2 regions of the Xanthobacter nonsaccharivorans genome follow, and region 1 is predicted to be linked to the other one. Evidence: riboswitches for the same ligand, from Rfam matches in the RefSeq annotation. Region 1 holds a riboswitch; the other holds the start of a gene.

Region 1 (3,202 bases):
TGGCCGGTGATGTGCCGGTCCTTCATGTGGATCTGCGAGGCCTGGGAGAAGCTCGCCAGCTGCTTATGGGTGGACTGGGTGGCGATGATGCCGGGGGCATCGGGGCCGAGGTCCTTCAGCCCCATGGCGAAGCGCCCGGCATAAAGCGGGTGGAACTTCATGAAGCCGGCCCAGGCCTCGTCGAACAGGATGTAATCGGCAAGGTGCCCGATGGCACTCAGGATCATGTCGGCGCTGTGGATGGTGCCGTCATAGGTGCACTGCTCCACCACCGCCACGCGGAACGGGCGCGGCTTCTTCCACGCCTCCGGGTCCTTCACGAGCGGATGGGTGCGGATGCGCTCGCGCAGCGCCTGCTCATCGAACGCGGCGTAGTCCATGGGGCCGATGAGGCCATAGGCATTGCGCACGGTGGGCAGATAGAGCGGGATGCCGCCGGAGATCATCAGCGCGCCGTGATGGGCGGCCTTGTGGTTGTTGCGGTCGAACAGCACGAGGTCGCCGTCGGTGACGAGGGCGGAGAGCGCCACCTTGTTGGAGGTGGAGGTGCCGTTGAGCACGAAATAGGTCTTCTCGGCGCCGAAGATCTTCGCCGCCTCCTTCTGCGCCGCCAGCGCCGGGCCCTCGTGGGTCAGGAGGTCGCCGAGGTCGAGCACGGAATTGTCCAGGTCGTCGCGGAACACCGCCTCGCCCAGATGCTCCATGAACACCCGGCCGATGGGGCTGCGGGAGTAGAAGACGCCGCCGTTGTGCCCCGGGCAGGTCCACAGCTGGTTGCCTTCCTCGGCATAGTCCACCAGCGCGCCGAAGAAGGGTGTCTTCAGCGTCTCGGCATATTGCTTGAGGCGGCTGATGAGGTTGCGGGCGATGAAGGTGGGCGTCTCCTCGGAAAGGAAGACGTAGCCGTCGATGAAGTCCAGCACCTCCACCGGCACGTCCTCGAGGCGCTTCCTGCGGATGAGGAGGATGATGGGGAAGTCGAGGCCGCGCCGGCGCATCAGGTTGATGAGGGAGGCGGTCTTGCCCTCGAGCCCCTTCTTGCCCCAGTCCACCATCATGCAGCCGATGGCGGCGTCGGTCTGGACCGAGATTTCCGCGTCTTCCAGATTGCGGGCGCGCACCACCTCGAAGCCGGAGCGCTCGATCTCCGTGACGATCTGGTTGAGGCGCGCCCCCTCCAGGTCGTCCGCGTCGAAGGCCGGCGTCGCGAAGAGGAAGGTGAAGCGTCGGAAATAGTCCATGGGCCACCCGCGTTAGAGCGCGATTCCCCCTGGATGCGGGCGGATCGCCTCTGGTCTGCGCGGAGGTGTCCACGGGTTCTATGACAGGGCGACGACACTCTCGCCCATGGCACCGCAGGCGGGCCGAGCCCCGGCGACGGCGGCGGCAAGGAGACGGGGGCGCAGCTTCAGGGCGAGCATCCAGCGTGAAGGCATCATCAGGCCGGCCATCCGCCGCGCGGCGTGGGGCGGCGCTTGCGCGGGGATGATCCGCGATGTCCGGACCGCGCCCCCGAAGCCGGCCCGCCGGGTTGCGCCTTTTCCACCTCGGGCCTAAGGATGGGCAGCATCAAGAGTTGGGCTGACGCCCAACGCCAACCTGCTCTCCCGGGCAAGGTGGCGGCCCCGGCGAGGGGGATGTGGCCGAACCGGCAAACATCGGGCAAAGCCATGCGTCAGATTCCGCGCCCGATGCGCCCTGAACCGGAACCTGCGCCCATGAGCTCCACTCTGCCCCCCGCCCCCGCCATGCCTGCCCCCGCCCAGCAGTTCGCGAGCGACAATTACGCCGGCGTATGCCCCGAGGCGTGGCAGGCCATGGCGGAGGCCAATCCCGGCTCCGCCCCCGCCTATGGCGACGACATCTGGACCGAGCGTGCCGCCGACGCCTTCCGCGCCCTATTCGAGACGGATTGCGAGGTGTTCTTCGCCTTCAACGGCACGGCGGCCAATTCGCTCGCCCTCGCCTCGCTCTGCCAGTCCTATCACAGCGTGATCTGCTCGGCCCTCGCCCATGTGGAGACCGATGAATGCGGCGCGCCGGAGTTCTTCTCCAACGGCTCGAAGCTGCTCACCGCCGCCACCGAGGACGGCAAGCTGACGCCCGAGGCGATTCACGCCCTCACCGCCAACCGGCGGGACATCCATTTCCCCAAGCCGCGGGTGGTCACCATCACCCAGCCCACCGAGACCGGCCAGCTCTACAGCCGCGACGAGATCCTGGCGATTTCCGCCGTGTGCAGGGACCTCGGCCTCAGCCTGCACATGGATGGCGCCCGCTTCGCCAACGCCTGCGCGGCCCTCGGCGCCAGCCCGGCGGACCTCACCTGGCGGGCGGGCGTGGATGTGCTGTGCTTCGGCGGCACCAAGAACGGCATGGCCGTGGGCGAGGCCATCCTGTTCTTCAACCGCGCCCAGGCGGAGGATTTCGACTACCGCTGCAAGCAGGCGGGGCAGCTCGCCTCCAAGATGCGCTTCCTGTCCGCGCCCTGGGTGCGGATGCTGGAGAGCGGTGCGTGGCTGCGCAATGCCGCCCACGCCAACGCCTGCGCCCGCCATTTCGCCGGACGGGCGGCATCGCTGCCGCGCGTGGAGCTGGTGTTCCCGGTCTGCGCCAATGCCGTGTTCCTGCGCCTGCCGGCGGCCGTGACCGACGCCCTGCGCGCCAGGGGCTGGCGCTTCTACACCTTCATCGGCGACGCGGCGCGCTTCATGTTCGGCTGGGACGCGGACCTGCGCAACGTGGATGCGTTGGCGGACGACATCGCCGCGGCGGCCGCGGCATCGAGCCAGCCCTGAACAGGCTGGAGGGCGTTTCACCCATCCCGGGGAGCCGCGCTGCGGTCCCGATGATCGGACCGCGCTCCGGCGTCACACGCGCGAACCTGTTGGCGAGCCATCATCGCCGGTTGAAGCCCGCTGCCCGGCAGGCTTAGCTTCCCCTTGGGGACTCGCTCTCCGCCACCGTCCAGACACGGAATGCGACAGACATGATTGGCACCGACTACATCCTGCGCGCGCTTGTCGCCGACGGCATCGGCCACCTGTTCATGGTGCCGGGCGGGCTCGTCGATCCCTTCCTGCCGGCGCTCGACCGAACCCCCGGCCTCGTGCCGGTGGTCGCCGCGCACGAGGGGGGCGCGGCCTATATGGCGGACGGCTACGCCCGCGCCAGCGGCACGTTCGGCGCCTGCATGTGCATC
Region 2 (3,202 bases), 1.2 Mb from region 1:
AGCACGGCGCGGGCACCGCGTCCGCCGGCGGCGGCATCGCCGAAGCCGGGATCGAAGAAGCCGGCGTAATGCACCCGGAACTCGCCCACCAGCGGATCGAACGGCACCATCTCCGCCGCATAGTCCGGCGGAACGTGCACCGCCTCCCGCGAGGCGAGGATGTAGAAGGCATCCGGATCGAGCACGAGCCGCGCGGCGCGGCCCTCCCGGACGCGGATGGGCTCCCAGAAGTCCTCCACGTCGAGGGCGCCCACCTCGTCCACGTCGACGACACCCGTATGCTTCTTGGCGCGGAAGCCGAGGAGGCCGCCCAGCGCATCCCCCGCCAGATCGACGCCCAGGGCGATGCCCCCTGCCGCCACGTCCGGGCTCGACGCATCCACCAGGCATTCGGCGGACTGGAGGGTGAGCAGTTCCAGGTCCGACAGGCGGGCGACGCCGCGGCGGAACCGCGCCTGCGACAGACGCGAGCCGGTGCGCACCAGGATCGGAAAGGTGCGCGGCGAGATTTCCAGATAGAGAGGGCCGTTGTAGCCGGCGGGAATGGTGTCGAACGCCCGCGCCCCATCGGTGATGACGCGCACGAACACGTCGAGCCGGCCGGTGGAGCTCTTGGGGTTGGCCGCGGCGGCGAGGTCCGCCGGCAGCTTCATGCGCTCGAACAGCTCCACCAGATAGACGCAGCCAGTCTCCAGAACCGCGCCCTTGGTGAGATCGAAATCGTGCAGCGCCAGGTCTTCGAGCCGGTCCTTGACCGACACGCCCGCGCCCGGCAGGAAGCTCGCGCGAATGCGCCACGCGGTCTTGCCCAGCCTCAGGTCCAGGCTCGCGGGCTGGATCTGGTCGTCGTCCAGCGCCTTGCGGCAGGAAATGGCTCCCGACGCCTTCAGCGCCGCGATGGCCTCGGCGGGCAGGATCCCGGGCTTCAGATGCTCGCTCGCACGCACCGACATATCCGCTTTCCCGTCCTTTTTGTTCGCTTTACCGGACGAAACCCTTGACGCCAAGGGGAGGCCGGGAGTTAACTGCCTTGTGCCTGTGGTGAATTTGAGCCGGCCGGCTTGCAGCCACGTTAAAGAACCATGCTAAAAGGCCGGGGACGATGAGACGGGGAGCCCGCACGCGCCGGACGGCGGCTGTAGGCATCCACACGCCTGATCCCCTCGGCCTCCTCCGGAGACCGTCATGTCCGCGGCATCCAAGCCTGCCTCCAGCCCTTCTCCCTCCCGCTTCGTCCCGAAGGACCCCCTTACACTCCACCCGGAGACGCGCCTAGTCCATGGCGGGACCACGCGCTCGCCGTTCGGGGAGACGTCCGAGGCGCTCTATCTCACCCAGGGCTTCGTCTACGACAATGCCGAATCGTGCGAGGCACGCTTCAAGGGCGAGGATCCGGGCTTCGTCTATTCCCGCTATTCCAACCCCACCACCGCCATGTTCGAGGAGCGCATGGCGCTGCTCGAAGGGGCGGAGGCTGCCCGCGCCACCGCCTCCGGCATGGCGGCGGTGAATGCCGCTCTGCTCTGCCAGCTCTCGGCCGGCGACCATGTGGTCGCGGCGCGGGCCCTGTTCGGCTCCTGCCGCTGGATCCTGGAGGACTTCCTGCCCCGCTTCGGCGTCGAGACGACGCTGGTGGACGGCAAGGACCTTTCCGCCTGGCAGGCCGCGGCGCGGCCGAACACCAAGATCTTCTTCCTGGAGAGCCCCACCAACCCGACGCTTGAGCTGATCGACATCGCCGCGGTGGCGCAGATCGCCCATGCGGCGGGGGCGCGCCTCGTGGTGGACAACGTGTTCGCCACCCCCCTCCTCCAGCACCCCTTCGAGCTGGGCGCGGACGTGGTGGTCTATTCCACCACCAAGCACGTGGACGGTCAGGGCCGCTGCCTCGGCGGCGCCATCCTCTCCTCCCAGCAGTTCGTCACCGACCACCTGCAGACCTTCCTGCGGCAGACCGGCCCCTCCATCTCCCCCTTCAACGCCTGGATCATGCTGAAGGGGCTGGAGACGCTGGCCCTGCGCGTGGAGCGCATGCAGGCGAGCGCCGCCAGGGTGGCGGACGCCCTCGCCGCCTTCGGCAAGGTGGAGAAGGTGATCTACCCCGGCCGCGACGACCATCCCCAGGCCGAGCTCGCCCGCCGGCAGATGAAGGGCGGCGGCACGCTGGTGACCTTCGTGGTGGAGGGCGGCAAGGAGGGGGCCTTCCGCTTCGCCAACGCGCTGGGGCTCATCCGCATCTCCAACAATCTCGGCGACGCCAAGAGCCTGCTGACCCATCCGGCCACCACGACGCACCAGCGCTTCACCCCCGAGGCGCGGGCGGAGATGGGCATTTCCGACGGGCTGCTTCGCCTTTCGGTCGGCCTCGAACACCCCGACGACCTGATCGCGGACCTTGCGGCCGGTGCGGAAGCCTTGTGAGGCAAGGCTTCCGCACGCGCGACGGCAGGGCCTGTTGCGCGCGGGCGGCAACGCGGGTTCACTAGTGCCGTGGGAGCATTTTCTCCCGCGGTGAGGGGAGCTCGAGCGGGTATGTACCGCGCCATCACACGGAATATTCAGGTGACCGCGACGCCGCGTTACGTGGCCGAGCGGTCGGAGCCCGACCAGGGCCGTTATTTTTGGGCATATACCATCGAAGTGGCCAATTTGGGCCAGGAGACCGTGCAGCTGAAGGGCCGCCACTGGATCATCACCGACGCCAACGGCCGCACCGAGGAGGTGTACGGCGCCGGCGTGGTGGGGGAGGAGCCCCTCCTACCCCCGGGCGGCAGGTTCGAATATACGAGCGGCGTCCCGCTCAACACCGCCACGGGAATCATGTGCGGCCACTATGAGATGAAGACCGAACAGGGCGAGACCTTCTCCATCGAGATCCCGGCCTTCTCGCTCGACGTGCCGGATGCGCGGCGCGTGCTGAACTGACCCCCCGCATGAGAGGAGGAGCCATGCACGCGCGCATTCCCAAGGTGGAGGCAGAGGCCGTTTCGGTGCTCAGCCTGCGCCCGGTGGCGACGACGCTCGGCATCCTCCTCTCCATTCTCGGCGCCGCCATGCTGGCGCCGGCGGCGGTGGATTTCGCCGCCCGCTCCGGCGGCCAGGGCGCCTTCGTCGGCGGAGCGGCCATCACCATCTTCGTGGGCGTGCTCCTGTGGATGTCCGGCCGCGGCGCCACCATGGGCAAGCTGGACCTGCGGCAGGC

What was found. Region 1 has a riboswitch for S-adenosylmethionine ahead of V5F59_RS10780 (threonine aldolase family protein). Riboswitches for the same ligand answer to the same signal wherever they lie in the genome.
Region 2: it holds a riboswitch for S-adenosylmethionine, as region 1 does, so the genes downstream of both, V5F59_RS05335 (O-succinylhomoserine sulfhydrylase) here and V5F59_RS10780 (threonine aldolase family protein) in region 1, are expected to answer to the same signal.

Annotation. Positions count from the first base shown of each region.
Region 1 is NZ_CM195526.1:2,353,315-2,356,516, reverse strand. Features, by position in the region: gene V5F59_RS10785 (Orn/Lys/Arg family decarboxylase) at 1-1,241, opposite strand, end outside; SAM-I-IV-variant riboswitch at 1,562-1,669, shown strand; gene V5F59_RS10780 (threonine aldolase family protein) at 1,719-2,798, shown strand; gene V5F59_RS10775 (thiamine pyrophosphate-binding protein) at 2,990-3,202, shown strand, end outside.
Region 2 is NZ_CM195526.1:1,159,003-1,162,204, reverse strand. Features, by position in the region: gene V5F59_RS05340 (2'-deoxycytidine 5'-triphosphate deaminase) at 1-953, opposite strand, end outside; SAM riboswitch at 1,029-1,109, shown strand; gene V5F59_RS05335 (O-succinylhomoserine sulfhydrylase) at 1,186-2,421, shown strand; gene apaG (Co2+/Mg2+ efflux facilitator ApaG/CorD) at 2,533-2,925, shown strand; gene V5F59_RS05325 (TrkH family potassium uptake protein) at 2,949-3,202, shown strand, end outside.